4 regions of the Streptomyces sp. NPDC017943 genome follow, and region 4 is predicted to be linked to each of the others. Evidence: riboswitches for the same ligand, from Rfam matches in the RefSeq annotation. Region 4 holds a riboswitch; each other region holds the start of a gene.
What was found. A riboswitch is a leader RNA that binds a small molecule or an ion and turns the genes downstream of it on or off. The one in region 4 is predicted to bind cobalamin.
Positions count from the first base shown of each region.

Region 1: it holds a riboswitch for cobalamin, as region 4 does, so the genes downstream of both, ACH4C6_RS02220 (ribonucleoside-diphosphate reductase subunit alpha) here and ACH4C6_RS19435 (ABC transporter substrate-binding protein) in region 4, are expected to answer to the same signal.
Region 2: it holds a riboswitch for cobalamin, as region 4 does, so the genes downstream of both, ACH4C6_RS07820 (energy-coupling factor ABC transporter permease) here and ACH4C6_RS19435 (ABC transporter substrate-binding protein) in region 4, are expected to answer to the same signal.
Region 3: it holds a riboswitch for cobalamin, as region 4 does, so the genes downstream of both, ACH4C6_RS13045 (ABC transporter substrate-binding protein) here and ACH4C6_RS19435 (ABC transporter substrate-binding protein) in region 4, are expected to answer to the same signal.

Region 1 covers NZ_JBIRHH010000001.1:507,171-514,462, reverse strand. The annotation lists gene ACH4C6_RS02235 (GlxA family transcriptional regulator) at 1-186, opposite strand, end outside; gene ACH4C6_RS02230 (hypothetical protein) at 280-522, shown strand; gene ACH4C6_RS02225 (ribonucleotide-diphosphate reductase subunit beta) at 435-1,442, opposite strand; gene ACH4C6_RS02220 (ribonucleoside-diphosphate reductase subunit alpha) at 1,442-3,793, opposite strand; cobalamin riboswitch at 3,916-4,050, opposite strand; gene mctP (monocarboxylate uptake permease MctP) at 4,189-5,817, opposite strand; gene ACH4C6_RS02210 (DUF3311 domain-containing protein) at 5,814-6,080, opposite strand; gene ACH4C6_RS02205 (GntR family transcriptional regulator) at 6,211-6,975, opposite strand; gene ACH4C6_RS02200 (extracellular solute-binding protein) at 7,292-7,292, shown strand, end outside.
Region 2 covers NZ_JBIRHH010000002.1:626,101-633,392, reverse strand. The annotation lists gene ACH4C6_RS07850 (PP2C family protein-serine/threonine phosphatase) at 1-1,153, opposite strand, end outside; gene ACH4C6_RS07845 (alpha/beta fold hydrolase) at 1,153-1,956, opposite strand; gene ACH4C6_RS07840 (maleylpyruvate isomerase N-terminal domain-containing protein) at 2,017-2,673, opposite strand; gene ACH4C6_RS07835 (energy-coupling factor ABC transporter ATP-binding protein) at 2,883-3,758, opposite strand; gene cbiQ (cobalt ECF transporter T component CbiQ) at 3,755-4,504, opposite strand; gene ACH4C6_RS07825 (energy-coupling factor ABC transporter substrate-binding protein) at 4,511-4,876, opposite strand; gene ACH4C6_RS07820 (energy-coupling factor ABC transporter permease) at 4,873-5,574, opposite strand; cobalamin riboswitch at 5,604-5,789, opposite strand; gene ACH4C6_RS07815 (protein kinase) at 5,892-7,292, opposite strand, start outside.
Region 3 covers NZ_JBIRHH010000003.1:787,481-794,772, forward strand. The annotation lists gene ACH4C6_RS13040 (FecCD family ABC transporter permease) at 141-1,193, opposite strand; gene ACH4C6_RS13045 (ABC transporter substrate-binding protein) at 1,190-2,215, opposite strand; cobalamin riboswitch at 2,284-2,471, opposite strand; gene ACH4C6_RS13050 (CoA-binding protein) at 2,551-2,961, shown strand; gene ACH4C6_RS13055 (YbaK/EbsC family protein) at 3,063-3,626, opposite strand; gene ACH4C6_RS13060 (XRE family transcriptional regulator) at 3,670-4,242, opposite strand; gene ACH4C6_RS13065 (EamA family transporter) at 4,340-5,197, shown strand; gene ACH4C6_RS13070 (acyltransferase) at 5,227-5,991, opposite strand; gene ACH4C6_RS13075 (gamma carbonic anhydrase family protein) at 6,103-6,630, shown strand; gene ACH4C6_RS13080 (DedA family protein) at 6,654-7,292, opposite strand.
Region 4 covers NZ_JBIRHH010000005.1:560,579-567,870, reverse strand. The annotation lists gene ACH4C6_RS19455 (APC family permease) at 1-127, shown strand, start outside; gene ACH4C6_RS19450 (class I SAM-dependent RNA methyltransferase) at 237-1,565, shown strand; gene ACH4C6_RS19445 (ABC transporter ATP-binding protein) at 1,647-2,462, opposite strand; gene ACH4C6_RS19440 (FecCD family ABC transporter permease) at 2,459-3,574, opposite strand; gene ACH4C6_RS19435 (ABC transporter substrate-binding protein) at 3,571-4,605, opposite strand; cobalamin riboswitch at 4,656-4,779, opposite strand; gene ACH4C6_RS19430 (hypothetical protein) at 4,873-5,094, opposite strand; gene kdpF (K(+)-transporting ATPase subunit F) at 5,345-5,434, shown strand; gene kdpA (potassium-transporting ATPase subunit KdpA) at 5,443-7,104, shown strand; gene kdpB (potassium-transporting ATPase subunit KdpB) at 7,104-7,292, shown strand, end outside.

The DNA of each region.
Region 1 (7,292 bases), on a different contig from region 4:
GCCGTGCTCGACCTGGAGCGAGAAGCCCGTGTTCGTGCGCAGGGACGGACCCTCGGCCGAGGCGACGGCGAAGTTGTACACCGGCAGTCCGTCGTCGCTGCGGTCGGTGCCGAAGACCTCGCACACCACGCCGAGTTCGAAGGGGTTCACACCGTCGAGCAGGGCGACGGCCACGTTCTGCAGCATGCGTCCAGTGTGCCTCGCCGCTGGCAGTAATTCGAGGGTCCACGGCAGTACTGCCACTGACGGTAAGGAGCATCAGGCGGGACAGTGGTGTCCATGGACACGAACCAGACACAGACACTCATCGCCATGATCTTCGTCCTCGGGACGCTGGTCCTCCTGGTCCTCCCGTCCGTGATCGGCCTGGTGCACGACCGGCGCATCGACCGGCGGATCCGGGAGGCCCAGGAGGCCCGTGCGAGCGCTCCGGCTCAGAAGTCCTCGTCCAGGTCGACGGTGCCCTCCACCGCCACCTGGTACGCCGAGGGCCGCCGCTCGAAGAAGTTGGTCAGCTCCTGAACCCCCTGGAGCTCCATGAAGGAGAAGGGGTTCTCGGAGCCGTACACCGGAGCGAAGCCCAGGCGGGTCAGCCGCTGGTCGGCGACGCACTCCAGGTACTGCCGCATCGACTCGGTGTTCATGCCCGGCAGGCCGTCACCGCACAGGTCGCGCGCGAACTGCAGCTCGGCCTCGACGGCCTCCCGGAGCATGTCCGTCACCTCCTGCCGCAGCCGGTCGTCGAACAGCTCCGGCTCCTCCTTGCGCACGGTGTCGACCACGTCGAACGCGAACGACATGTGCATCGTCTCGTCACGGAACACCCAGTTGGTGCCGGTCGCCAGCCCGTGCAGCAGGCCGCGGCTGCGGAACCAGTAGACGTAGGCGAAGGCCCCGTAGAAGAACAGGCCCTCGATGCACGCGGCGAAGCAGATCAGGTTGAGCAGGAAGCGGCGCCGGTCCGCGGGTGACTCCAGCCGGTCCAGCTTGTCCACCGAGTCGATCCACTTGAAGCAGAACGCCGCCTTCTCGCGGATGGACGGGATGTTCTCCACGGCCGCGAAGGCCGCCGCGCGGTCCTCCGGGTCGGGGAGATAGGTGTCGAGCAGCGTCAGATAGAACTGGACGTGCACGGCCTCCTCGAAGAGCTGCCGCGACAGATACAGGCGCGCTTCAGGGGAGTTGATGTGCTTGTACAGCGTCAGCACCAGGTTGTTCGCGACGATCGAGTCGCCCGTCGCGAAGAAGGCCACCAGCCGGCCGATGAGGTGCTGCTCGGCGGGGGAGAGCTTGGCGAGGTCGGCGACGTCGGAGTGGAGGTCGACCTCCTCCACGGTCCAGGTGTTCTTGATGGCGTCCCGGTAGCGCTCGTAGAAGTCCGGGTAGCGCATGGGGCGCAGGGTCAGCTCGAAGCCGGGGTCGAGAAGGTTCTGGGTGCTCATCACTGACAGGCCTCGCAGGACTCGGGGTTTTCCAGGGAGCAGGCGACCGCCTCGGGGTCGGGGGTGGCCTGCACGGGCACGGTGGCCCGGGCGGCGCGGGCGATGCGGGTCGCCGGGCGCGAACGCAGGTAGTACGTGGTCTTCAGCCCGGACTTCCAGGCGTAGGCGTACATCGAGGAGAGCTTGCCGATGGTCGGCGTCTCCAGGAACAGGTTCAGGGACTGGGACTGGTCCAGGAACGGGGTCCTGGCCGCCGCCATGTCGATCAGGCCGCGCTGCGGGATCTCCCACGCCGTGCGGTAGAGGGCGCGCACGTCCTCGGGGATCCAGGCGAAGTCCTGCACCGAGCCGTTCGCCTCGCGCAGGGCCTCCCGGGTGCGGGCGTCCCACACGCCGAGCCGCTTCAGCTCGTCCACCAGGTAGGAGTTCACCTGGAGGAACTCGCCCGACAGCGTCTCGCGCTTGAACAGGTTGGACACCTGCGGCTCGATGCACTCGTACACGCCCGCGATCGAGGCGATGGTGGCCGTGGGCGCGATGGCCAGGAGCAGGGAGTTGCGCAGGCCGGTCGCGGCGATCCGCTCGCGCAGGGCGGCCCAGCGCTCGGGCCACGTCCGTTCCACGTCGTAGTGGTCGGGGTGCAGGACGCCCCGGGCGGTGCGGGTCTTCTCCCAGGCGGGCAGCGGGCCGCTGCGCTCGGCGAGATCGGCGGACGCCTCGTACGCGGCGAGCATGATGCGCTCGGCGATCCGGGTCGACAGGGCCTTGGCCTCGGGCGAGTCGAAGGGCAGGCGCAGCTGGAAGAAGACGTCCTGCAGGCCCATCGCGCCGAGGCCGACCGGGCGCCAGCGGGCGTTGGAGCGGCCCGCCTGCTCGGTCGGGTAGAAGTTGATGTCCACGACCCGGTCGAGGAACGTCACCGCCGTGCGGACGGTCTCGTCCAGCCGCTCCCAGTCGATGTCCCCGCCGGTCACGAAGGCGCCGAGGTTGACCGAGCCGAGGTTGCAGACCGCCGTCTCCCCGTCGTCGGTGACCTCGAGGATCTCCGTGCAGAGGTTGGAGGAGTGCACCACGTGGCCGGGCTCGGCCGTCTGGTTGGCGGTGCGGTTGGCGGCGTCCTTGAAGGTCATCCAGCCGTTGCCGGTCTGCGCGAGGGTGCGCATCATGCGGCCGTACAGCTCACGGGCGGGCAGGGTCTTCCGCGCCAGGCCCTTCGCCTCGGCCGCACGGTACGCGGCGTCGAACTCCTCGCCCCACAGGTCGACCAGTTCGGGCACGTCCGAGGGGGAGAACAGCGACCACTGCGCGTCCGCGTTCACGCGCCGCATGAACTCGTCCGGCACCCAGTGCGCCAGGTTGAGGTTGTGCGTGCGCCGGGCGTCCTCGCCGGTGTTGTCCCGCAGCTCCAGGAACTCCTCGATGTCCGCGTGCCAGGTCTCCAGGTAGACCGCGGCGGCTCCCTTGCGGCGGCCGCCCTGGTTCACCGCGGCGACCGAGGCGTCGAGGGTCTTCAGGAACGGGACGATGCCGTTGGAGTGGCCGTTGGTGCCGCGGATCAGCGAACCCCGGGCACGGATGCGGGAGTAGGCCAGGCCGATGCCGCCCGCGTGCTTCGACAGGCGCGCGACCTGGTGGTAGCGGTCGTAGATCGAGTCCAGCTCGTCCTGGGGGGAGTCGAGCAGGTAGCAGGACGACATCTGGGGATGCCGGGTGCCGGAGTTGAAGAGGGTGGGGGAGGAGGGCAGGTAGTCGAGGCGGCTCATGAGCCCGTAGAGCGCCGCGACCTCGTCCACCGCGCGGGCGGTGTCGTCCTCGGCGAGGCCGCTCGCCACCCGCAGCAGGAAGTACTGGGGTGTCTCGACCACCTTGCGGGTGATCGGGTGCCGCAGCAGGTAGCGGCTGTACAGCGTGCGCAGGCCGAAGTAGCCGAAGCGGTCGTCGGCGGCGCCGTCGACCAGCGCGTCGAGGCGGGGGGCGTGGACGCGTACGAACTCCGCGGTGCGGTCGGCGATGAGCCCCTCGCGGTGGCCGACCGCGACGGACCCGGTGAAGGACGTGACCCCCTGCGAGGCGGCCTCCTCGCGGATGCCGATGGTCAGCAGGCGTGCGGCCAGCCGGGAGTAGGCCGGGTCCTCCGAGATGAGGCCCGCCGCCGCCTCCGTCGCCAGGTCCCGCAGCTCCCGCTCGTCCGCCTGCGCGGACCGGCCGCGCAGCGCGGCGGCGGCGACCCGGCCGGGGTCGGCGTCGGGGAGGTCGGCGGTCAGTTCGGTCAGGGTCCGCAGCAGCGCGGCACCGGGAGCGTCCTGCTCCGGTTCGGCGGCTGCGGCCGGATCCGCTGGCGCGATGGTCACGGGGGCTCTCCCTCGCTCGGCACGGGGCCTCGCCGAGGGCAGGGGGCAGCACACGGACGCACACGGCGTCACGCGTCCACCGGCCCATTCCACGAGGCCCGGACGTCAGGGCACACCGGCCGGCGGCCGGGTGCACTGTCGGCAGGTCCTCGGACTGACCGTCATGCGCGCAGAGGGGCATGGGTTCACCGTTGCGGGACAGTTCCGGATTCGCACCGGATTCCCCTGCGGCGACAGCGAGCATGAGCATACATCTTGTGCCGGGCCCGGGTGGCACCCCCAGATGTAGTGTCGCGGGGGTGTCGGAGTGTCGGCTTCACATGACGGCGGGCCGCCGTGACGTTCGGTCACGGCGGCCCGCCGTTCGGTGGTCGCGGCGTGCCGCGCCGTTCGGGTCAGTGCGACGATCCGGCGGTGGCCGGCGGAAGCTCCACCTGGACTCCCGGGTCGCCCGCGTCGGCCGTGTAGTCCTCCGGCTTGGTCTCGTCGACGCCGTCGGGGGCCTTCACCGCCTTCAGGACGAAGGTCAGGACGACCGTCACGACCACGTTCAGCACGAACGCCGTGAGGCCGATGTAGCCGATCTCGCCGATGCCGGGGATCTCCTTCGACGAGCCGCCGAAGTGCTTCTGCGTCGGGGAGGCCACGCCGTAGGCGGCGAGGGTGCCGTAGACCATGCCGACCGCCCAGCCCGCGAGCAGCGCCCAGCGGTGGAACCAGCGGGTGAACAGGCCGCCGACCAGGGCCGGGAAGGTCTGCAGGATCCAGATGCCGCCCAGCAGCTGGAAGTTGATGGCGACCGTCTTGTCCATGGTGAGGACGAAGACCAGCGCGCCCACCTTCACCAGCAGCGAGACCAGCTTGGAGACCTTGGTCTCCTGCGCGGGGGTGGCGTCCGGCTTGAGGAAGTCCTTGTAGATGTTGCGGGTGAACAGGTTCGCGGCCGCGATGGACATGATGGCCGCGGGCACCAGCGCGCCGATGCCGATGGCCGCGAAGGCCACACCGGCGAACCAGTCCGGGAACATCGTCTCGAACAGCTGCGGGATCGCCAGCTGCCCGTTCTGCACCTTGATGCCGGCCGCGATCGCCATGAAGCCGAGCAGCGCGAGCAGGCCCAGCATCAGCGAGTACAGCGGCAGGATCGTGGTGTTGCGGCGGATCACCTCACGGCTCTTCGAGGACAGCGTCGCCGTGATCGAGTGCGGGTACATGAACAGCGCCAGCGCGGAGCCCAGCGCGAGCGTGGCGTACGTCCACTGGCCCGCCTCCGGCGGCGTCAGCGCACCGCGCGGCGCACCCGTGGCCGGGTTGGTCTGGCTGTACGCCTCACCGGCCTTGGCGAAGATCTCGTCGAAGCCGCCCAGCTTGATCGGGATGTAGATGATCGCCACCGCGATGACGAGGTAGATCAGGGTGTCCTTCACGAACGCGATCAGCGCCGGCGCCCGCAGGCCCGAGGAGTACGTGTACGCCGCCAGCACGCCGAACGCGATCAGCAGCGGCAGGTCCTTGATGAACCAGTTGGTGTTCTCGCCGCCGCCGACGCCCATCACGTCCAGTACGGCCTGGATGCCGACCAGTTGGAGGGCGATGTACGGCATGGTCGCCAGGATGCCGGTCACGGCCACCGCGAGCGACAGCCCCTTGGAGCCGAACCGGCCGCGCACGAAGTCGGAGGTCGTGACGTAGCCGTGCTTGTGGGAGACCGACCACAGGCGGGGCAGGAAGGTGAAGATCAGCGGGTACACCAGGATCGTGTACGGCACGGCGAAGAAGCCGGCCGCGCCGGCCGCGTAGATCGCCGCGGGTACCGCGACGAACGTGTAGGCCGTGTACAGGTCGCCGCCGAGCAGGAACCAGGTGATCCAGGTGCCGAACGAGCGGCCGCCCAGGCCCCATTCGTCCAGGCTGTGCTCGTTCTCGGCCTTGCGCCAGCGCGCGGCCAGGAAGCCCATGACCGTGACGAGCAGGAAGAAGAAGATGAAGACGGCGAGTGCGACGCCGTTCACGCCGTCCTTCACCGCGACGCACCGCCCTTCGCGGCCGAGCGGGAGCGCTGGTCACGCTGCCACAGCTTGTAGGCGATCATCGTCAGTGCGGTGGAGATCAGCACCCACGCCATCTGGTACCAGTAGAAGAACGGGATCCCGATGAGAGCCGGGTCGGTCTTCGCGTACGAGCCGACCCAGAGCATGGCCACGAAGGGCGCGACAAGACAGAGGCCGATGACGACGCGCACGGGCGTCACCACCGGACCTCTGCTGGATTCTGGGGCTTGCGACATCAGGCGGCTCCGTCCCCTCAGTGATCACCTGTGCAATGCGCAGGCAATCTAGGTCAGGGTGCGGCGCAAGCGGAACCCCTCGTCCGCAATGCGGTACCCAAAAGCAATCGGGGGTTCGGCGGCCGTCGCGTCAGTCCTGGGGCCGCTTGAGACGGGCCACGAACTTGTACCGGTCACCCCGGTACACCGAGCGCACCCACTCCACCGGCTGGCCGTCCCGGTCCAGCGAGTGCCGGGACAGCATCAGCATCGGCAGGCCCACGTCCGTGCCGAGCAGTCCGGCCTCGCGCGGGGTCGCCAGCGACGTCTCGATGGTCTCCTCGGCCTCCGCGAGGTGGACGTCGTAGACCTCGGCGAGCGCGGTGTAGAGGGAGGTGTACTTGGCCAGCGACCGGCGCAGCGCGGGGAAGCGCTTGGCGCTCAGGTGGGTGGTCTCGATGGCCATCGGCTCACCGTTGGCCATGCGCAGCCGCTCGATGCGCAGCACCCGCCCGCCCGGGGTGATGTCGAGCAGACCGGCCAGCCGGTCGTCGGCGGTGATGTAGCCGATGTCCAGCAGCTGCGAGGTGGGCTCCAGGCCCTGTGCGCGCATGTCCTCGGTGTACGAGGTGAGCTGCAGCGCCTGCGAGACCTTCGGCTTGGCGACGAAGGTGCCCTTGCCCTGGATGCGTTCCAGCCGGCCCTCGACCACGAGTTCCTGCAGCGCTTGGCGCACGGTGGTGCGCGAGGTGTCGAACTCCGCCGCCAGGGTGCGCTCGGGCGGCACCGGGGTACCGGGCGCCTGGGTCTCGGTCATGTCGAGCAGGTGCTTCTTCAGGCGGTAGTACTTGGGCACGCGCGCGGTACGGACGGGTGCCCCCGTCTCGTTCTCCGCACTGCTGACGTCGGTGCTCATGCTCCGCCTTCCCGGCTCGGTCCGCCGACACGATCCCACTTGTATACCGTCGGCGCCTCTTTTGGTCTAGTCCAGCCATCGCTGTGGTCTACCCGCAGTATGCCGTGTCCATCAGGGTTTTCGCTGGCTTCTTACTTAAAGGTTCCTGCATATGTAGGTCGCATAACGGCTGGTCAGGGCCATCTCGCGACCCTTGACAGGCCTGCTGGTCTGGTCCAAGCTCCCCGTACTGGTCTACACCATTGGTCCAGGTCCTGGCGCCCCACGTCTCACCGCGGGGAGCAGGGGGGTTTGTGGCATCCCTGAGGAGGGTGGCG
Region 2 (7,292 bases), on a different contig from region 4:
GCAGGGCGTCCTCGCCGTACAGGTCGTCGCGGCCGGGGCCGAGACGGGCCTCGGTGAGACCGTCGGTGTAGAGCACCATGGTGTCGCCGGGGGCCAGGACGGTCTCGGCTTTGCCGATCGGCGCGCGGGGCAGGACGCCGACGAGCAGACCGCCGGGGGTCGGCAGGAAATCGGCACCGCCGCCGGCCCGCAGGACGAGCGCCGAGGGATGGCCGCCGGAGGCGATGCGGACGGTCACCGAACCGTCGGGGCCGCCGGGCTCGGCGATCCCGAAGATGCACGTGCAGTACCGGGGGTCGCCGCCTGCCGTGTACCGCTCGTGCAGCACGGCGTTCAGCGTGGCCAGGGCCGATGCGGGCTCGGGGTCGTGGTGCGCGGCGGCCCGGAGCGTGTAGCGGGTCAGCGAGGTGAGCGAGGCCGCCTCGGGGCCCTTGCCGCACACGTCGCCCAGGAAGAACGCCCACCGGTTGCCGTCGACCGGGAACAGGTCGTAGAAGTCGCCGCCCAGCTGGTCCGGAGAGGCCGTGTGGTAGTGGACGGCCGTCTCCAGTCCGGGGACGACGGGCAGCGAGTCCGGCACGAGGGACTTCTGCAGGACGGCCAGGGCGTCGGCGAGGCGGGCGCGATCGGCCTCGGCCTGGCGCCGTGCCTCGTCCGCCTCGGCGCGGGCGCGCTCGGCCTCCTTGCGGCGGCGCAGCAGTTCCTCTTCGTAGGCGCGGCGGTCGGACGCGTCGAAGACGGTGATGCGGGTGAGCAGGGGATCGCCCCCGCTGCCGCGCTTGAGCACGGCCGACACCAGCACCGGCAGCCGTCCGCCGTCCGCGCGGCGCATCTCCAGGGCGATGCCGCGCAGCTCTCCCTGCATGCGCAGCAGCGGCGCGAAGTGCGTCTCGTGGTACAGCTTGCCGCCCACGGTCAGCAGGTCGGGGAAACGCTTGCGCCCCACGACCTCCGCGCGGTCCAGGCCGAGCCAGTCCAGCAGCGTGCTGTTGATCTTGGCGATGGTGCCGTCCATCATCGTGGACAGGTAGCCGCACGGGGCGGACTCGTAGAGGTCTTCCGCGCTGTCCTCCAGCAAGGCGGTGAACACCGCGTCGGTGCTCGGCTCGTCCCCGGTCCCCGCGGGTTCCGGCGCGCCGGTCGTACGGCACATCACCGCAGCGACTCCATGAAGTCGAGGATCGCCCCGGTGGTCGCCTCCGGCGCGCTCAGCTGCGGGCAGTGACCCGTGGCGTCGAGGGTGACCAGACGCGACGAGGGGATCGCCGCGTGCACGTACGCCCCGACCTCGCGGGGCGCGATCGCGTCCTGGTCGCACTCCAGCACGAGGGTCGGCACGGACACGCCCTTGAGGTCCTCGCGGCTGTCGGTCAGGAAGGTCGTCCGGGCGAAGACCCGGGCGATGTCCGGGTCGGTGGCGCAGAAGCTGTTGGTCAGCTCCTGACCCAGCTCGGGCCGGTCCGGGTTGCCCATGATCACCGGAGCCATGACGGACGACCAGCCCAGGTAGTTGGCCTCCAGGGAGCCGAGGAGTTCCTCGATGTCCTCGGCGCTGAAACCGCCGCGGTACCCCTCGTCGTCGATGTAGCAGGGGGAGGGCGTCACCATCACCAGGGCCCCGATGCGCTCCGGCACGGACCGGGCGGCCAGCACACCCACCATGGAGCTGACCGAGTGGCCCACGAACACCGCCTGCCGCAGGTCCAGCTCCTCGCAGACGTCCACGACGTCCTGCGCGTAGCCGTCCAGCGACGAGTAGCGCTCCTCGCTCCACGCCGACAGGTCCGATCCACCGGAGCCCACGTAGTCGAACAGCACGACCCGGTACCGCTCGGCCAGGGCCGGCAGTACCAGGCGCCACATGTTCTGGTCGCAGCCGAACCCGTGCGCGAGGAGGAGCACGGGGGCATCAGCCTGCCCGATGACGTTCACGTTGTTCCTGCGGCGGATGTCCATACCGGCCATGGTCCCATCCCGCCGGATCCGCCACGACGGCGGGCGACACGGGAAGGGGAGTCAGCCCAGGTGGAGCGGGAAGCGGGGCGTCCGCTCCGCCAGCGCGGCCTGCTCCGCCCCGGTCGGGGCCCGCCTGCCGGTGCCGATCAGCAGCGCGTCCGCGTCGCTGAAGGACGCCGGGAACGGCGAGCCGGCGATCCCCTCCAGCATCTCCCGCGACCGGCGGAGCGCGGCCGCCGGCGGCTGCGGCGCGCGGGGCACGTGCGCGATCAGGTCGAGGTGGTGCAGGGTCCACTCCAGCACGTACGCCGACAGGTAGTCCGCCACCGTGAGGACCTCGCCACGGGTGCCCACCCGCCGGGCCGGGTCCGCGAGCAGGGCGGCGCGGCCCGCGGCGGAGCCGACGTCGTCCAGGTGGAACGCGAGCAGGCGCGGGTCCTCGTACGCGGACGCCAGCCGGACGGTCAGCGCGTCCAGGGGGTCGTCGCCGGTGGGCGGCGCGGCGGAGACCTCCCAGTACGTCAGCGCGTCCCGGGTCGGCTCCCGGTCCGACGGGGTCGCCAGGGTGATGAGGACGTCCTGCGCGTCGATGACCAGATGGCACACCAGGTCGCGCACCAGCCAGCCCGTGCAGCCGGACGGGCGTCCGAAGTCCACGTCGTCCAGGGCGGCGACCGCCCCGCGCAGCGCCGTCCAGGACGGGGAGAAGAGATCCACCCCCGGAACGTAGTGGGGTCCGGCGGGGAGGGACAAGCGCCTTTCGGGGCAGTCGAACCGGTGACGGGGCGGTCGCGGGGGTGCGTCGCCGGTGATCCCCTCGCGCACGAGGCACGTTCCGGCACTGCGAGCCCCACCCGGACGGACCGGTGGGCCACGGCGGTCAGGGAACCCCCGGGTTTCGTCCGCCGCCGCGGACCCGTGCAGTCCTACGTCGACCGAACCGGCGACCCCTCCGGCACGGCATCCGCTCGTCCGGCGACCAGGGCCGCGAGCTCCTCCGGCGTGCGGGGGCAGGGCTGCGAGCCGGTCACCAGGCCGTGGGCGCGCAGCAGGTGAGCGGCCGCGGCTCCCCACGGCAACCGCAGTCCCGCCGCGTGCAGCAGATCGGTGCGCGCCAGGGCCACCGGAGCCGGCCCGGTGCGCACGCCGGACGGGGTGAGCAGCGCCGCGTCGTCGGCCCAGCGCAGGGCGAGGTCGACGTCGTGGGTGGCCATCACCACGGTGGTGCCGCTCGCGCGCAGTCCGTCCAGGGTGGCGAGCAGCCGTTCCTGGCCCTCCGGGTCGAGCCCGGCCGTCGGCTCGTCCAGGATCAGCACCCGCGGACGCATCGCGACGGCGCCCGCGATGGCGGTCCGCTTGCGCTGGCCGTAGGACAGCAGGTGCGTGGGCCGGTCGGCCAGCGCGGTGATGTCCAGGGCCGCCAGCGCCTCCGCCACCCGCTCGCGCACCTGCCCGTCCGGCAGACCGAGGTTCAGCGGCCCGAACGACACGTCCTGCTCCACGGAGGCCGCGAACAGCTGGTCGTCCGGGTCCTGCACCACGAGCTGCACCGTCGTCCGCAGCCGGGTCAGCCCCTTGCGGTCGTACGTCACCGCCCGCCCTTCGAGGCTCAACTCGCCCCGGGTCGGGCGCAGTCCGCCGCTCAGCAGCCGCATCAGGGTCGTCTTGCCGCTGCCGTTGCGGCCGAGCAGCGCGAGTGCGCGGCCCTCGGTGACGGTGAAGTCCAGACCGCTGAGCACGGCCGGGCCGTCCTCGTAGGCGAAGGAGGCGCCCCGCAGGGCGACGAGGGCTGGCTCGCTCACAGCGGCGGCCTTTCCAGGAGGAAGGTGAGGGCGGCCAGCACCGCGAGCAGCAGGCAACTGACGGCCGTGAAACGGACGGAGACACGCGCCTCGGGGACCAGGACGCGCAGCGTGCCGTCGTAGCCGCGCCCGGCCAGACCGGCCTGGAGGCGGGAGGCCCGGTCGAAGGCCCGCACGAACGCCGTGGCACCGAGACCGGCCAGGGAGCGCCACTCGGCGCGGCGGCCGGTGTGACCGAGCCGGGCCGCCTGGGCCTGCCGGATGCGGCGCACGGAGTCCAGCAGCAGAAAGCTCATCCGGTACGTCACCAGCGCCACGTCCACCACGGGCGCCGGGACCCCCGCGCGCACCAGGCGCGGCAGCAGGTCGGACATGGGCGTGGTGAAGGCGAACAGCAGCACGCCCAGCGAGGCCGCGGAGGTGCGCAGCATCAACTCCCCGGCCCGCAGCGGACCGTCGGCGGCGAGGGAGACGAACCCGCCCGGCCCGCCGACCTGCACCAGCAGGGTCAGCGCGCCGGTCGCGCAGAAGCCCAGCGGCACCCGGTAGGCCCGCCACAGGCGCCGCCCGGGCACACCGGCCGGACCGAGCAGGAGCACGACCGCGGTGGCGAGCACCAGGGCCGCGCCCGGCCAGGGCGGCAGACAGACGGCCAGCACGGTCAGGCCCAGTCCGAGCACGGCCTTGTCCACGGGATGACGGCGGCGCCAGCGGCTGCTGTGCGCCGCCGCGTCGATCGGCAGCACCCGGGCTCAGTCCTTCGCGGAGACGGACTCCCCGGCGGCCGGGGGAGCGGCCGCCGCCTCCCGCTCCAGCGCCCGCTGTTCGCCCTGCCGTCGTCCCCGGCGCAGCCCGAAGTAGTAGGCGAGGACACCGGCGCCGAGCGCGGCCTGGAGGGAGAACAGGACCGACTCGATCTCCCCGGACGGCGGTTCGTACAGGGGGGAGAACCACGGCTCGTAGTCGGGCTCGATCTCGGTGATCGCCGTCTCGGCCTCGGCGTCGGCGCCGGTGAAGGGCTCCTCCTTGTGGTCGCCGAGGCCGAGCACGAGCGGCAGCACGGCGAGCGCGGCCACGACGAACAGCAGCAGCAGGTTGATCTTCGTGTTCCGGCTCATCGGGCCACCGCCTCGGTCTCGTCGCGCGTCTCCTTGGCGGTGAGCAGCACGCCGAGCCGCGTCAGCTCGCCCTTGCTGGACTGCACCAGCAGCCGCATCACGAGGACCGTCAGCAGTCCCTCGCTCACCGCGAGCGGGATCTGCGTGAGGGCGAAGATGGAGCCGAACTTGCCGAGCGCGCCCAGGAAACCGCTGCCCGGGTCGGGGAAGGCGAGCGCCAGCTGCACGCTGGTGACGCAGTATGTGGACAGGTCGGCGACGAACGCGCCGCAGAACACCGTCACCATCAGCGGCACGTCGAACCGCCGCAGCAGCTTGTACACGGCGTACCCGGCCCAGGGCCCGACGATCGCCATGGAGAAGACGTTGGCGCCGAGCGTGGTCAGCCCGCCGTGGGCGAGCAGCAGCGCCTGGAAGAGCAGGGTGATGGTGCCGAGCACGGTCATGACGGGCGGCCGGAACAGGATGGCCCCCAGGCCCGTGCCCGTCGGGTGGGAGCAACTGCCCGTGACGGAGGGCAGTTTCAGCGCGGACAGGACGAACGTGAAGGCGCCGGAGGCGCCGAGGAGCAGGGTGCTCTCGGGGTGCTCGCGCACCTCACGGGTGAGTGACCGGACCCCGTGGACGACGAACGGCGCCGACGCGACGCCCCAGGCGACCGCGTGCGCCGGAGGAAGGAAACCCTCGGCTATGTGCATGGCTCAGCAGACCCTCTCCAGCACCTCGTGGATGGTTGACGCGCCTTGGCCGGTCTCCTGGCTGACGGGTACCACCGCCCGGACTCCGCCTTCCCGGGTCACAAGGACCCAGTGGCTGCCCGCGAGGGCCGGAGCCGGACTTCCCGATTCACAGTGGCGAGGGCCGCACCGGCATCACACCGGATTTCCCGTTCACCAAGGCCAGGTGACAATAAGGCCCGGATCAGGACGAGCACAACCCGCACCCGGGGGCGCGCGAGGGGCGCCCCCTCGCACACCGGCGCACCTGGGGCTCCGCCGGGGGAACGCCTCGTGGGTCAGTCGTCGCCCTCGTCCCCGCCGTCCTCGGCCTCGCCGTCCCCCTGCTGCGCGGGCGGTTGCTCCTGCTCCGGCTGCTCCGCCTCCGCCGGTGGCTCGGCGCCCGCGTCCGGCGGGGGTGCGGTGCTCTCGGCGGCCGGAGAGGGCGGGGCCTGCTCGACCGGCGTCGTGCCGGGCGGGGTGACATCGGCCACCGTCCCGGTGGCCGGCGTGGCGGCGGCCGGGCCGGAGTCCGGCCGCGATCCCGACGCCGGGCCGGAACTCGCCGCGGCGGTGGGGGTGCTCGCGGTGGGCGAGGGGCCCGGGTCGGTGCCCTCCGTGGCGGTGTCGTCCGGCGAGAACCACTGCATGCCGATGAGCATCGCGGCGACGAACAGCGCCGCGGCCGCGACCGCGGCGACGGCCTTCGAACGGTTTCCGCTCCCCCCGCCGCGTCGCCCACCGCGCCCGGGACGCGCCGCCTGCGCCGCGCGGGCCGCGCTGCGCGACCCGGGTGCCGCCGGCAGCGCGTACGTGGTCGGGCTGCTCGCCCCCGCGCCCGCAGGGGTGCCGTGAGCGGCCGGTGCGGGCCGGGGCCGGGACCGCCCGGGCGCCGACATCTCCGGCAGCGGCTCGGGCAGCCCCCGCCAGGCGCCGCCCGCGAACCACTCGGCCGCCTGCTGCGCGGTGGGCCGGTCCTCGGGCTGCTTGGCGAGCAGGCCGAGCAGGTAGTTCTCGAACGCCGGCGGCAGACCGGAGACGCCCAGCTCGCGGGGCGGCACCGGAGCGGCGTCGAGGTGCTGGTGGAGCAGGGCGACGGCGCTGTCCGCCTCGAACGGGGGGCGGCCGCTGAGGAGCTGGTAGAGCACGCAGCCCAGCGAGTACATGTCGGAGGCGGGGCCCGCGGGTTTGCCCAGGGCGCGTTCGGGGGCCAGGTACATCCCCGTGCCGACGATCTGGCCGGTGGCGGTGAGCGCGGCGCCGGGGTCGTCCATGAAGCGCGCGATGCCGAAGTCGCCGATCTTCAGGGTGCCGCGGGCGTCGAGCAGCAGGTTGGCGGGTTTCACGTCCCGGTGCACGATGCCCTGTGCGTGCGCGGCGGCGAGGCCGGCGGAGGCCTGTGCCGCCAGGACCGCCACGCGCTCGGCGGGCAGCGCGCCCGACGTGGCGAGCAGCTGGGAGAGACTGTCGCCGTCGACGAGCTCCATCACCAGGTAGAGCCGGTTGTCGAACTCGCCGAAGTCCAGCACGCCGACCACGTGGGGGTGGTTCAGGCGCCCGGCGGTCTGGGCCTCCAGCCGGAACCGCGAGGTCGCGGTGGCGTCGGTGTCCTGGGGCAGCAGCAGCTTGACGGCCACCGCTCTGGCGAGCGTCTCGTCGTACGCACGCCAGACCTCTCCCATTCCACCGCGCCCGATCTC
Region 3 (7,292 bases), on a different contig from region 4:
GTGCGGGAACGGCAGGCGGGGCTGCCGGGCATGCGGCGCCCGGCGCGCGGCACTGCTTGCGCAGTCGGGCCCGGCCCTTCTCACGGCGCTCCACGCCGACTTGTCCGGACTCCGTGCGGCGCCGGGGCGGTCCGGGCCGCTCATCGCACCCTCCGTGTCCGGTACAGCACCGCCACGAACGCCGGCACCCCGACGAGCGACGTCACGACGCCCACCGGGACCCTCTGGGGGTCCAGCACGGTCCGGGCGAGGGTGTCGACCCACACCAGGAACACGGCGCCGGCCAGGGCCGTGACCGGCAGCAGCCGGACGTGGCCGGGGCCGGTGAGGGCCCGGGCGGCGTGCGGCAGGACCAGCCCGACGAAGCCGATGGCCCCGGCGGAGCTGACCAGCGCGGCCGTGAGCAGGGCCGTGACGCACAGCAGTACCAGGCGGGTCCGGGCCACGGAGACCCCGAGAGCGGCGGCGGTGTCCTGTCCGAGGGCGAAGACGTCGAGCGTACGGGCGTACCCCAGACACATCGTCAGGGCGACGGCCAGTGCGGCGAGGCACAGCCGGACGTCGGTCCAGCCCGCGCCGCCGAGCGAGCCGAGCAGCCAGAACAGCACGCCGCGGGTCGTCTCGGCGTCGGCCGAGGTCATCACGACGAACGAGGTCAGCGCGGAGAACAGCTGCATGGCGGCCACGCCCGCGAGGACGACCCGGTCGGTGGTGCCGCCGAGGGTGTGGCTGAGCAGCAGCACGAGCGCGAAGGAGACGAGGGCGCCGAAGAACGCGCCCGCGGACACCGACACGGCACCCCCGCCGACGCCCAGCACGACGACGGCGACCGCTCCCGTCGAGGCGCCGGAGGACACCCCGAGCACGAACGGGTCGGCCAGCGGGTTGCGCAGCAGCGACTGCATCACCGCCCCGCACACGGCGAGTCCGGCCCCGCACACGGCGGCGAGGAGGGTGCGCGGCAGCCGCAGCTGCCAGACGATGCCGTCCCGCACGGGCGTCAGCCCGGACTCCCCGAGGCCGAGATGGGCGGCCACGACCGACCACACGTCCCCGACGCCGATGTCGGCGGGGCCGATCGTGATGGCCGCGGCGACCGAGACCACGAGGGTCACGGCTCCGGCCGCGCCCAGCGCGAGCCCGGCGGCGCGGCGAGGGCGGACGCGGGGGCCGGCCGGATCCGGGGCGGTCACCCGGCCAGCCCGAACCGGCGCAGCCCCGCGGCCACCTGCTCCACTCCCTCGACCGTGCGGATGGTCGGGTTCATGGCCTGCCCGCTGAGCAGCACGTACCGCCGGTGGCGGACGGCGTCCATGGTCCGGGTGACCGGGTTGGACTCCAGGAAGGCGATCTTCTTCGCGGCCGATTCGGCGGTCTGCGACGTGCGGGTCAGGTCGCCGATGACGAGGACGTCCGGGTCGCGGTCGGCGACCGTCTCCCAGTTGATCTGCGGCCACTCGTCGTGGGTGTCGTCGAAGACGTTCTGCGCGCCGAGGGCCCGGGTGATGATGCCGGGCGCGCCGCAGCAGCCCGCCATGTAGGGCGAGTCGGAGTTGGCGAACCAGTACAGGAGGGTGACCCGGGAGGCGTCGAGGCCCGCGGTGGCCTGGTCCATCCGCCGTTGCAGGGAGGCCACGAGCCGGTCGCCGCGTTCCCGCTCGCCGAACATCGCGGCCAGGTCGCGCACTTCCCGGTAGACGGTGCCGATGCCGAGGGGCTTGCCGCGGGAGCCGTCGCCGCCGGAGCTGTTGTCCTTGCCGGCGCAGTCGGACGGGGAGACGTAGGTGGGGACGCCGAGCTTCTCGAACTGTTCCCGGGTGGCGACGCCGCCCTTGCCGAGGGTGGAGACGAACGAGGCGGTCACGAAGTCGGGGTCGGCGTCCAGGACCCGCTCGAAGGAGGGGTTGTTGTCGGCGAGCCGCGGCACCTCGGCGTTCTCCTTCTCGAGCCCTTTCATCACGGGGTCGGTCCAGGTGGCCGTGCCGGCGAGGCGGTCGGCGAGACCGAGGGAGAGCAGGATCTCGGTGGTGCCCTGGTCGAGGGAGACGGCGTGCCGCGGCGGGGACTCCACGCGGACCTCGTGCCCGCAGTTGCGGAGGGTGACGGCTGTCTTCCCGTCATGGCGGCCGGAGGGTTCCGTGCCGCCGCAACCGGCGAGGAGCAGGGAGCAGACGGCGAGCAGGGCGGCCGCGCGGGCGGGTCGGGCGAGGGGCACGGGGAACCAGTCCTCGGTCGTCGAGGGCTCGGTCGCGGAGCCCGGTCGTACAGTGCTCCCCCGCCGCGTCGGCCGCGGGGGCCGCCAGCAGGTCTTCGGACTCGGGTTCGTCCGGATCGGGGCGCCTTCCCGGACACGCGGTGCGTCCAGTGGCCGAGGCCCCGCCCGTCCCCCTCACCGCTGCGCGTCAGTTCCGGATTCGCACCGGATTCCCTGACCCACGTACATGGGTTCGACTGGCCTCGGCAAGCTATCACGGGGGTGCCGGGGAATCACCGGGCTGCCCGGGCCGTTGACCGGGAACAGTTCCTTTGCGACTCCCGAGGAGGTCACCGGTGTACGGCGACGAGGCAGCGGTCCGCAGGATTCTCACCGAACTCGGCGACACCTGGGCCGTGGTGGGCCTGTCGTCGAACCGGCAGCGTGCCGCGTACGGCGTGGCCGCGACGCTCCAGCGCTTCGGCAAGCGCGTGGTGCCGGTGCATCCGAAGGCGGAGACGGTGCACGGCGAGCAGGGGTACGCGAGCCTCGCGGACATCCCCTTCGAGGTGGACGTCGTGGACGTCTTCGTGAACAGCGACCTGGCCGGCGCGGTCGCGGACGAGGCCGTCGCCAAGGGCGCGAAGGGTGTCTGGTTCCAGCTCGGCGTCGTCGACGAGGCGGCGTACGAACGGACCCGCGCGGCGGGTCTGGAGATGGTGATGGACCGCTGCCCGGCCATCGAGATCCCCCGACTGGGGCGGTGACGAGGGCCGTCGCCGCGCTGTAGGCGGCCTCGGTGGACCGCTTGGTGCCGGAGACGGAGACGCGGGCGTTTCGCCGAGCAGCGCCCGGGCGCGGCGGCGCGCTACGGAACGGGAGCTCCGAGGCCCTCCACGACCTCGGCGCCCGGCAGTTCGGCGAGGGCCTTGCCCGGGACCAGCAGCTTGCCGCGGCGCCGGCCGCTGCCGACGAGGACGTAGGGCAGGTCGACCACGGCCGCGTCCACGAGGACGGGCCAGTCGGCGGGCAGCCCGATCGGGGTGATGCCGCCGTACTCCATGCCGGTCTCACCGGTCGCGGTGTCCATCGCGGCGAACGAGGCCTTGCGGGCGCCCAGTCGGCGGCGGACCACGCCGTTGACGTCGACCCGGGTGGTGGACAGCACGACGCACGCGGCGAGCGTGGTCCCGCCGCCGCGCTTGCCCGCGACGACCACGCAGTTGGCGGAGCGCTCCAGCAGGTCCTGCCCGTAGTGCTCCACGAAGGTCGCGGTGTCGGCCCAGGCGGGGTCGGTCTCGACGTAGACGATCCGGTCGGCGGGGACGCTGCCCCGCCAGTGGCGTACGGCGTCGGCTACGGGGGCGGTCAGCTCGTCGAGGCAGGCGGGGGCGGGCCGGGCGTCGTCGAAGTGTCCGAGGGGTGCGCGCATGGCCGCACGCTAACAACACCGCGGGGCCCGCCGCCCGGGCGTCTCAGGAGACGGGCGGCACCGAGACGGCCATGACCATCTCCATCGGCACGTCCCCGGTGTTGCCGTACGTGTGGGGCACGCCGGCCTCGAAGTGGACGCTGGCGCCGGCGGGCACCCGGTGCTCGGCCCCGTCGACGGTGAGCGTCAGCTCCCCGGCCGTGACGTGCAGCAGTTCGGTCGTGCCGGCCGGATGCGGGTCGGAGGGGCTGCTCTCGCCGGGCATCAGCCTCCAGTCCCACATCTCCAGCGGCCCGGGGGCCTCGGTGCCGGCGAGCAGCCGGTTGTAGCTGCCGGCGTCGGTGTGCCACAGCCGGACGGCCTGCTCGGCGGGGACGACGCGGACGTTCGGGCCCTGCTCGTGGTCGAGGAGGGTGGTGATGCTGACGCCGAGCGCGTCACCGATCTTCACGACGGTGCCCAGGCTGGGGTTGGTGCGGGCCTGCTCGATCTGGATGAGCATGCCGCGGCTGACTCCGGCGCGGGCGGCGAGCACGTCCAGCGTGAAGCCGCGCACCGCGCGCCAGTGCTTGACGCTGCGCGCCAGGGACTGGGTCAGCAGGTCGAGGTCCGACACGTTCCGTCCAATATTCTGTATGACATAGTTCAGCGAGCTGCACTATGGTGTGGTTGACCTGATCGTCCACTGAACTGTACTGCGAGGCATCCGTTCCATGACAGCGCTCTTCGCCCTGGCCACCAGCCTGCTCTGGGGCCTGGCCGACTTCGGCGGCGGACTGCTGACCCGCCGCACGCCCGCGCTCACCGTGGTCGTGGTCTCGCAGTCGATCGCGGTCGTCGTCCTGGGTGCGGTCGTCGTCGCCACGGGCGGCTGGAGCGAGGCCGGGCCGCAGCTGTGGTTCGCCGTCGCCGCCGGGCTGGTCGGGCCGGTGGCGATGCTGGCCTTCTACAAGGCCCTGGCCCTCGGGCCGATGGGCGTGGTCTCGCCGCTGGGGTCGATCGGCGTGGCCGTGCCCGTGGGGGTGGGACTGGTGCTGGGCGAGCGCCCCGGCCTGCTGCAGTTCGTCGGGATCCTCGTCGCGGTCGCCGGCATCTGCCTCGCCGGCGGGCCGCAGTTGCGCGGCGCGCCCGTGCAGCGCCAGGCCATCGCCCTGACCCTGCTCGCGGCCTTCGGGTTCGGCGCGGTGATGGCCCTGATCGCCGAGGCGTCGCACACCCTGACCGGTCTGTTCCTGGCCCTGTTCGTGCAGCGGGTGACCAACGTGGCCGCGGGCGGGGCGGCCCTGTACGTCTCGGTGCGGCGCGGCGCCCCCGCGCTCCCGGCGGACGGCTTCCCCTGGCACGCCCTACCCGCTCTCGCCTTCGTGGGCCTGGCGGACGTCGCCGCGAACGGCACCTACTCGATCGCCGCCCAGCAGGGGCCGGTCACGGTGGCGGCCGTGCTCGCCTCGCTCTACCCGGTGGTGACGGCGGTGGCCGCGCGCGGTGTGCTGCGTGAGCGGCTGCGGGCGGTCCAGGCGGCGGGCGCCGGACTGGCCCTGGTCGGTACGGTCCTGCTGGCCTCGGGCTGAGCCCGCGGGCGGCCGGCCCGCCGTGCGGCTCAGGAGCCCGGTTCGAGCTCCGCGAGTCCGGCCGCGGCCTCCTCGGCCAGCTCCGACAGCGCCCGCAGCTGCTCGGGCGTGACCCCCTCCGGGATGGGCACCGGCGCCGGGGTGCGCAGCGGCGGCTGCCAGCCGTCGCCGGGGGTCCAGCGGCGTACGACGCGGGCCGGCGCGCCCGCCACGACGGAGTGGTCCGGCACGGCGCCCCGGACGACCGCGCCCGCCGCCACCACCACGTTCCGGCCGATCCGGGCGCCGGGCAGGATCACCGCGCCGGTGCCGATCCAGCAGCCCGGCCCGATCTCCACCGGCTCCATGCGCGGCCACTGCCTGCCGATCGGCTGGTGCGGGTCGTCGTAGGAGTGGTTCGTGGACGTGACGTAGACGTAGGGCCCGAAGTAGCAGTCACTGCCGATGGTGACCGTCGTGTCCGCGATGACGTGGCTGCCGCGGCCGAGGACCACGCCGTCGCCGATCCGCAGGATCGGGTCGGGACCGAGGTCGAGGTCGGGCATCAGGCCCGCGGTGAGGGTGACCTGCTCGCCGATGATGCAGTGCGCGCCGAGGCGGATCCACGGCTCGCCGAAGACCGTGCCGAGCGGGAAGGCGAGCCTCGTGCCCGTCCCCATCGCGCCGAAGCGGTACCGGCCGGGGTGCTCGGCGGTGACCGAGGCCGTCCGCTGGAGCCAGGCCCAGCCCGCGTGGACGGCGCGCTGCGTCAGGCCCCGCCGCCAGGATGAGAACGTGTTCTTGCGCTTCGGCACGGAAGTCACCGTACTCAGCCGGGCCGGCCCCCATGACGGAGAGGGCCTGTGATCTTCGCCCCACGGCGTGGCGTACGGTGCGGATCGGCAACGACGTCAGTGGAGGCGGGCATGGCACAGCGGGCGATGGTCATGGGGATCGGCGGCCGGGAACCGGAGATCGACGGGACGGCGTTCGTGGCGCCCACGGCCTCCGTCATCGGGGGCGTGACGCTGGGCGCCGGGGCGAGCGTCTGGTACGGGGCCGTGGTGCGCGGCGACGTGGAGGAGATCTCCGTCGGCGCGAGCAGCAACGTCCAGGACAACTGCACCCTGCACGCCGACCCCGGTTTCCCCGTGCGGATCGGTGAGCGGGTCAGCATCGGGCACAACGCGGTGGTGCACGGCGCGACCGTCGAGGACGACTGCCTGGTCGGCATGGGGGCGACGGTGCTGAACGGGGCGGTGATCGGTGCGGGCTCCCTGGTCGCCGCGCAGGCGCTGGTGCCGCAGGGGATGGTCGTGCCGCCCGGTTCGCTCGTGGCCGGGGTGCCCGCGAAGGTCCGGCGGGAGCTGTCCGAGGAGGAGCGGCAGGGTGTCACCCTGAACGGCACGATGTACGCCGAGCTGGCGAAAGCCCACCGGGACGCGCACGCGTAGACGGGACGGGGGGCGCGGCGTCCCTAGGAGGTCGGCGCCCCGGTCGCCTCCAGGTTCTGGCCGGCCTTCTTCGCCTTGCGCTTGAGGACCAGCATGGAGGTCAGGCCCACCAGGACCGCCGCCACCAGCCCCAGCCACGAGAAGCGCTTCAGCCACGACTCCGCGACGATGCCGACGTAGTAGATGACGGCGGTCGTGCCACCGGCCCAGACGATGCCGCCCAGGACGTTGGCGATCAGGAACTTCCAGTACGGCATGCGCAGCACGCCCGCGAGGGGGCCGGCGAAGATGCGCAGGAGGGCGACGAAGCGGCCGAAGAAGACGGCCCACATGCCCCACTTCTCGAAGGACCGCTCGGCGGTGGCGATGTGGCCCTCGCTGAAGTGCCGGGGGAACTTCCTGCCCAGCCAGGCCAGCAGGGGCCGCCCGCCCTTGCGGCCGATGGCGTAGCCGATCGAGTCGCCGATGATCGCGCCGGCCGTGGCGCAGGCGCCGAGGACGACGGGGTCGATGTCGCCGTGCTGGGAGGCGAGCAGCGCGGAGGAGACCAAAATGATCTCCCCGGGCAGCGGGATGCCCAGGCTCTCCAGGCCGATGACCACTCCCACGAGCGCGTAGACGGCGACCGCCGGTACGGTTTCGAGCCATTCCTGGACGTGCAA
Region 4 (7,292 bases):
CCAGCTGCAGTCCTCCGAGGCGGCCAAGCGGCGCGCCCGCAGGCAGCAGAACTGGAACGCGCCCGGCTCGGTGCGCCGGGGCCCCGCCCAGGTGCGGTCGAAGGAGACCACCGAGCACAAGCCGTGAGCCGACGGCTCGTGTGAAGCGGCGGGCGGCAGCCACGTAGACTGGTGGGCTGTCGTCCGGCCGCTTCCGTGCGGCCCGTCCCCCTCACGCGTTATGGAGTCACCCCGCCATGCAGGCAGAACCGAGGAAGTCGCTGGTGGGGGAGGAGTACGAGGTCGAGGTCGGCCCCGTCGCCCACGGCGGTCACTGCATCGCCCGCACCTCCGAGGGGCAGGTGCTGTTCGTCCGGCACGCGCTGCCCGGCGAGCGGGTCGTGGCCCGGGTGACGGAGGGCGAGCAGGGCGCGCGCTTCCTGCGCGCCGACGCCGTGCGGGTGCTGGACGCCTCCAAGGACCGCATCGACGAGCCCTGCCCCTTCGCCGGGCCCGGCCGCTGCGGCGGCTGCGACTGGCAGCACGCCAAGCCCGGCGCGCAGCGCCGCCTGAAGGCCGACGTCGTCGCCGAGCAGCTGAAGCACCTGGCCGGGCTCACCCCCGAGGAGGCCGGCTGGGACGGCACGGTGCTGCCCGCCGAGGGCGACAAGGTGCCGGCCGGCCAGGTCCCGGCGTGGCGCACCCGCGTCCAGTACGCCGTCACCGCCGACGGCCGGGCGGGCCTGCGCCGGCACCGCTCCCACGAGGTGGAGCCGATCGACCACTGCATGATCGCCGCGGAGGGTGTCAGCGAGCTGGGCATCGAGAAGCGGGTCTGGACGGGCATGGACTCCGTCGAGGCGATCGCCGCGACGGGCTCCCAGGACCGCCAGGTGATCCTCACGCCGAAGCCGGGCGCGCGGCTGCCGCTGGTCGAGCTCGACCGCCCGGTCTCCGTCCTGCGCGTCGACGAGCGCTCGGGCGGCGTCCACCGGGTGCACGGCCGTCCCTTCGTCCGCGAGCGTGCGGACGGCCGGACGCACCGCGTGGGCAACGGCGGATTCTGGCAGGTCCACCCGAAGGCGGCCGACACCCTCGTGACGGCGGTCATGCAGGGCCTGCTGCCGCGCAAGGGCGACATGGCCCTCGACCTCTACTGCGGCGTCGGCCTCTTCGCCGGCGCGCTCGCCGACCGGGTCGGCGACCAGGGCGCGGTGCTGGGCATCGAGTCCGGCAAGCGCGCGGTGGAGGACGCGCGGCACAACCTGGCCGACTTCGAGCGGGTGCGCATCGAGCAGGGCAAGGTCGAGTCGGTCCTGCCGCGCACGGGGATCTCGGAGGTCGACCTGATCGTCCTCGACCCGCCGCGGGCCGGCGCGGGCCGCAAGACGGTCCAGCACCTGTCGGCGCTGGGCGCCCGCAGGATCGCCTACGTGGCGTGCGACCCGGCGGCGCTGGCGCGGGACCTGGCGTACTTCGGCGAGGGCGGCTACCGGGTGCGCACGCTGCGGGCGTTCGACCTGTTCCCGATGACGCATCACGTGGAGTGCGTGGCGATCCTGGAGCCGGCGGGCAAGAGGGGCTGACCTGCCTTCCGGTTGCCGAGTTTCGGGCGGACCTCCCCACCCTCGGGCGGGCGGGGAGGCCGGTTCCATGGCGGCATGCCCTCAACCGCCAGCGCAGCGGGCCGGTGAGGGGGCGGAGTGCGGTTCGCCGGGAAGGAAGGTCACCTGCGGTGCGCCCGACCGGGGGTGGATGGTGACCTCGGCCGTCACGCCGTAGACCTCGGCGAGCAGTTCGGATGTGAGGACGCCGGCGGGTGGGCCCGAGGCGATGACCCTGCCGCCGCACAGCACGTACAGGCGGTCGCAGTAGTACGCGGCCAGGTTGAGGTCGTGCAGGGCGACCAGGACCGTCGCGGGCAGCCGGCGCAGGGTGCCGAGGACGTCCAACTGATGCCGGATGTCGAGGTGGTTGGTCGGTTCGTCCAGGACGAGGAGGGACGGTCGCTGGGCGAGGGCGCGGGCGATGAGGACGCGTTGGCGTTCGCCGCCGGAGAGCCGGTCGAAGGGGCGTTCGGCCAGGGTTGCGGCGTCGACCGCGGCGAGGGCCGAATCGATCAGGTCGCCGTCCTCAGGGGTGTCACCGTCCAGCAGCCGCTTGTGCGGGGTACGGCCCATGGCGACGACCTCACGCACCGTCAGGTCGAAGTCGGCGGCCGAGTCCTGGACCACCGCGGCCACCGTCCGGGCCAGCCGGCGCACGGGCAGGGACCAGGCGTCCGTGCCGTCGACGGCGACGCGGCCGGTGGCGGGGCGCAGGACGCGGTAGACGGTGCGCAGCAGGCTGGACTTGCCGCTGCCGTTCGGTCCGACCAGGCCGATGACCTTGCCGGGGCGTGCGGTCAGGGAGGCTTCCTCGACCAGGCGGTGCGCGCCGGCGGTGAGGGTGACCGTGTCGATGACGAGCTCGGTGCCGGTCATGGTGCTCCTCGGTCGGTGCTCCGACGGGCGTCGCGGCGCATCAGCCACAGGAAGAAGGGCCCGCCGCACAGGGCGGTGAGCACTCCGACGGGGATCTCCATGGGCGCGGCGACCACGCGGGCGGCGATGTCGGCCCAGATGAGGAAGACCGCACCGCCGAGTGCGGCCGTCGGCAGAACGCGGCGGTGGTCGCCGCCGACGACGAGACGGACGATGTGGGGCAGCATCAGGCCGACGAAGCCGATCGGTCCGCAGGCCGCGACCAGGACGCCGGTGACGAGGGAGAGCAGGACGAACATACGGGCGCGGAAGCGTGCCACGTCCAGCCCCATCGTGGTCGCCGCCTCCTCACCGGCGAGCAGCAGGTTCAGGTTGCGGGCCTGCACCATGAGCACGCCGACGCCCAGCAGTAGGGCGGTGCTGGGAAGCCAGAGTGCGTCCCAGTCGACGCCGCCCAGGCCGCCGAGGGTCCAGGCGAGGACCGCTCGGGCCTCGTTGCCCCGGTCGGTGGTGAGCAGCAGCAGGTTCAGTACGGCGGTGAGGACGGCGGCGACGGCCACACCGGACAGCACCAGCCGGGTCGAGGTGATCCGGCCGCCGGTGCGGGCGCTGGCGTAGACGAGCAGCAGTGCGCCGAGGGCGCCCGCGAACGCGGCGGCCGACAGCGACGCCGCCCCGAACAGGGCCACACCGAACACGATCACCACGACGGCGCCAAGGGACGCCCCGGAGGAGACGCCGAGCAGGTAGGGCTCGGCGAGCGGGTTGCGGATCAGGGCCTGCAGGGCGGTTCCCACGACCGCCAGCCCGGCACCGGCCACGGCGCCGAGGAGGACGCGGGGCGCGCGGACGTCCAGCACGATGGTCTCCCGCGCCCGCGACCAGTCCGGTTCCCCCCAGTCGGCGCCCAGGGCGTGCGTCACGATGCCCCACACCTGGCCGGGCGGTACCTGGACCGACCCGATGGCCAGACCGGCGGTGGCGGAGATCGCCAGGAGGACGGCCAGGACGAGGAGGGTGACGGGGAGACCGGCCCGGCCGTCCCGCCCGTCGCCCTGGCGCCGTTTTCGCACGGCGCGCTCGGTACCGGTCTCGACGACCGGGGCCGTCACGCGAAGCTCTCGGGGTGGATGCCGCGGGCCAGGTCCTCGACCGCGTACGCCGAGCGGATGCCGACCAGCGTCGCGGTCAGTGGCAGGACGACGAACCGCTTGTTCCTGATCGCGGGCACGTCCTCGAGGGCGGGTTGGGAGAGCAGGAACTTCTTCTTCTGCGCGACGCTCCCTGCGCCGGCGTAGTCGTAGATCGCGATGACCTCCGGTTTGCGCTCGACGACCTGCTCCCAGGAGACGTCGCCGAAGACGTCGTCGAGGTCGGCGAAGACGTTCTTGCCGCCGGCCAGCCGGATCAGTTCGGTGCCCAGGCTCTTGCCGCCCGCGGTGAAGGCGGACTTGTCGCCGCTGTCGTACACGAAGACGGGGACAGCGGGCTCGCCCTCGACCTTGGCGGCGGCTTTGCCGACGCGGCCCGTGAGGTCGGCGACCAGCTTGTCGGCCCGGTCCGGGACGCCGAAGATCCTGCCGATCGTGCGGATCTCGTCGTAGGTGTCCTTCATCGTCACCCGCTTCTTGCCGCAGTACTCGCGGTTGAGGTGGGTGTCGATGCCGGCGTCGGCGAACGCCTTGCGGGAACGGCCCTCGTTCTCGGCGAAGGCGCTGCCGTAGCCGCCGTAGACCAGGTCGGGCTCGGCGTCCAGGACCGTCTCGAACGACGGTTCCTTCTCAGCCAGTTCCGGGATCTCCTCGTAGTCCTTCTTCAGCTCTGGCAGCACGGCCGAGTCGGGAAAGGCGGTGCCGACCATGTGGTCCCCGAGGCCGAGGGCGAGCATGAGTTCCGCCGGGTGCTGGTGGATGGTGACGACGCGGGAGGGCGGTTTGTCGTACGTCGTCTTCACGCCGCAGTTGTCGACGGTGACGGGGAAGCCCGTGGACGACGCGGCCGTGGCTTTCGCGTCCTCGGTGGTGTCCTGCGACGAGCCGCAGCCGGCGGTCAGCAGGGCCGCGCACAGGGCGGCGGCCGCGGCCGTGGCACGCCGGGCGTAGTGCCTTCGGGCAGGCGGGAACAGCGGGGGACGGTCGTGCACGTGAAGCCTCCTGCGGAGTCCGCGCTCCTCGGATCGGGCCCGCGACAGGGCAGTCTCCTGACTCCCGGATCGACGCTCCCCCTTGCCTTCCCGCGCGGTGCGCAGTGGCGTCTTCAGGGGTGCACTCCCCGGTCACAGTGGCGGGACCGTGCCGGATTCGCACCGGCTTCCTGTCTCCCGTCGCGGCGATGACCCGCTGATCCTACGATCCGCCCAGCTCGCGTCAAAAGGGCGCGTATATCGGCGCGTACGCCCCCACGCCCTCCGTCATGCCTCGCGGACCGCTCGCAGCACCAGCCGCTCGGCGTTCTCGTCGTAGGGGCGGCCGTCGAAACCACCGAAGATCTCCACCTGGCCGAACCCCGCCTCCTCGGCCATGCGCCGTAGCTCGACCGCGCTGTACACGAACCACACCAGGGTCGTCCGCGTCACCCGCTCACCCCGGAGGAGAGCCCAGTCGCTGCGCAGCCGTGCCCAGCCGTCCAGCACGCTGTCCGTTCCACCGTGAGCCCGCTCACCCCTCGGACTGTGCGCCGTCAGGGTTCCGTCAAAGCCGGAGGTCTCGCCGTCAGGGAGCCGTCAACGACCGGTCTGATCCGGCCACGGATGCGCTTTTCTCGTGCTGTCCGTTCAACCGAACCTCACCTCAGGAGTTCGCGATGGCCGATCTGGCCTTCGTCGTCACCACGATCGCGGTGTTCGCGCTGGTGGCTCTTGTCGCCAAGGGGGTGACGAAGCTGTGACCGCCGAGAACATCGTCGGCCTCGTCGTGGCCGTCTCCCTGCTGGGCTATCTCGTCCTCGCCCTGATCTTCCCGGAGAGGTTCTGAGACAAGCGATGGGTCCCGTACTCGCGGGCGTGCTCCAGCTGCTGGCTCTCATAGCGGCGCTCGCGCTCGTCCACAAGCCCCTCGGCGCCTATATGGCCAAGGTCTACACCTCCGACAAGCACCGGCGCGTCGAGAAGTGGATCTACAAGGGCATCGGTGCCGACCCCGACACGCAGATGCGCTGGCCCGCGTACCTGCGCGGCGTGCTCGCCTTCTCGGCCGTCGGCGTCCTGTTCCTCTACCTGCTCCAGCGTCTGCAGGGCCATCTGCCGGGCTCGCTGGGCTTCGCCGCCATCGACCCGGACCAGGCGTTCAACACCGCCGCGTCGTTCGTGAGCAACACGAACTGGCAGTCGTACTACGGCGAGCAGGCCATGGGCCACGTCGTGCAGACCGCCGGTCTGGCCGTGCAGAACTTCGTCTCGGCCGCCGTCGGCATGGCCGTCGCGGTGGCACTGGTGCGCGGGTTCGCGCGCTCGCGCACCGGTGAACTCGGCAACTTCTGGGCCGACCTGGTGCGCGGTGTCGTCCGTGTCCTGGTCCCGATCGCCGTGGTCGGCGCGCTCGTGCTCGTCGCGTGCGGTGTGATCCAGAACTTCTCCGGCATCCACGAGGTCGGCCAGTTCATGGGCGGCACGCAGCAGTGGAACGGCGGTGCGGTCGCCTCGCAGGAGGTCATCAAGGAGCTGGGCACCAACGGTGGCGGCTACTTCAACGCCAACTCCGCCCACCCCTTCGAGAACCCCACCCCCTTCACCAACCTGTTCGAGATCTTCCTGATCCTGCTGATCCCGTTCTCGATCACGCGGACCTTCGGCCTGATGGTCGGCTCGGTCAAGCAGGGCTACGCGATCCTCGCCACCATGGCCACCATCTGGGTCGGCTTCGTCGCGCTCATGATGTGGACCGAGTTCGCCCACCGCGGCACGGCCTTCGAGCTGGCCGGCGGGGCGATGGAGGGCAAGGAGGTCCGCTTCGGCATCGGCGGCTCGTCGATCTTCGCAGTGTCGACCACGCTGACCTCGACCGGTGCGGTGGACTCCTTCCACTCCTCCTTCACCGGCCTGGGCGGAGGCATCACCATGCTCGGCATGATGCTGGGCGAGATCGCACCCGGCGGTGCCGGCTCCGGCCTCTACGGCATGCTGATCATGGCGATCATCGCGGTGTTCATCGCCGGCCTGATGGTCGGCCGCACGCCCGAGTACCTCGGCAAGAAGATCGGCTCCCGCGAGATCAAGCTGGCGGCCTGCTACATCCTGGTCACTCCGGCGCTGGTGCTCGTCCTCACGGCCTTCGCGATGGCGCTGCCGACCCCGGCGCACTCGATGACCAACAGCGGGGCACACGGGTTCTCCGAGATCCTCTACGCCTACACGTCCGGCGCCAACAACAACGGCTCGGCGTTCGCGGGCCTGAACGCGGACACGCAGTGGTTCAACACCACGATCGGTCTCGCGATGCTGCTCGGCCGTTTCCTGCCGATGGTGTTCGTGCTGGCGCTGGCCGGCTCGCTCGCCGAGCAGAAACCGGTCCCGGAGACCGCGGGCACCCTGCGCACCGACAAGCCGCTGTACACCGGGCTGCTGGTCGGCGCCATCATCATCATCACCGGTTTGACGTACTTCCCGGCCCTCGCGCTGGGTCCGCTGGCCGAAGGGCTGGCGTGATGACCACCGACGTGAAGAAGCAGGACTCCATGTCCACTCCCACCCTCGCGCCCCACCGGGACGCACCCACCGGGCACAAGGCCCCCGAGGGCCGCGTGGGCGCGGGCCTCTTCGACCCCGGGCAGCTGGTCAGGTCGCTGCCGGACGCCTTCCGCAAGTTGGACCCGCGGGTGATGGTCAAGTCCCCC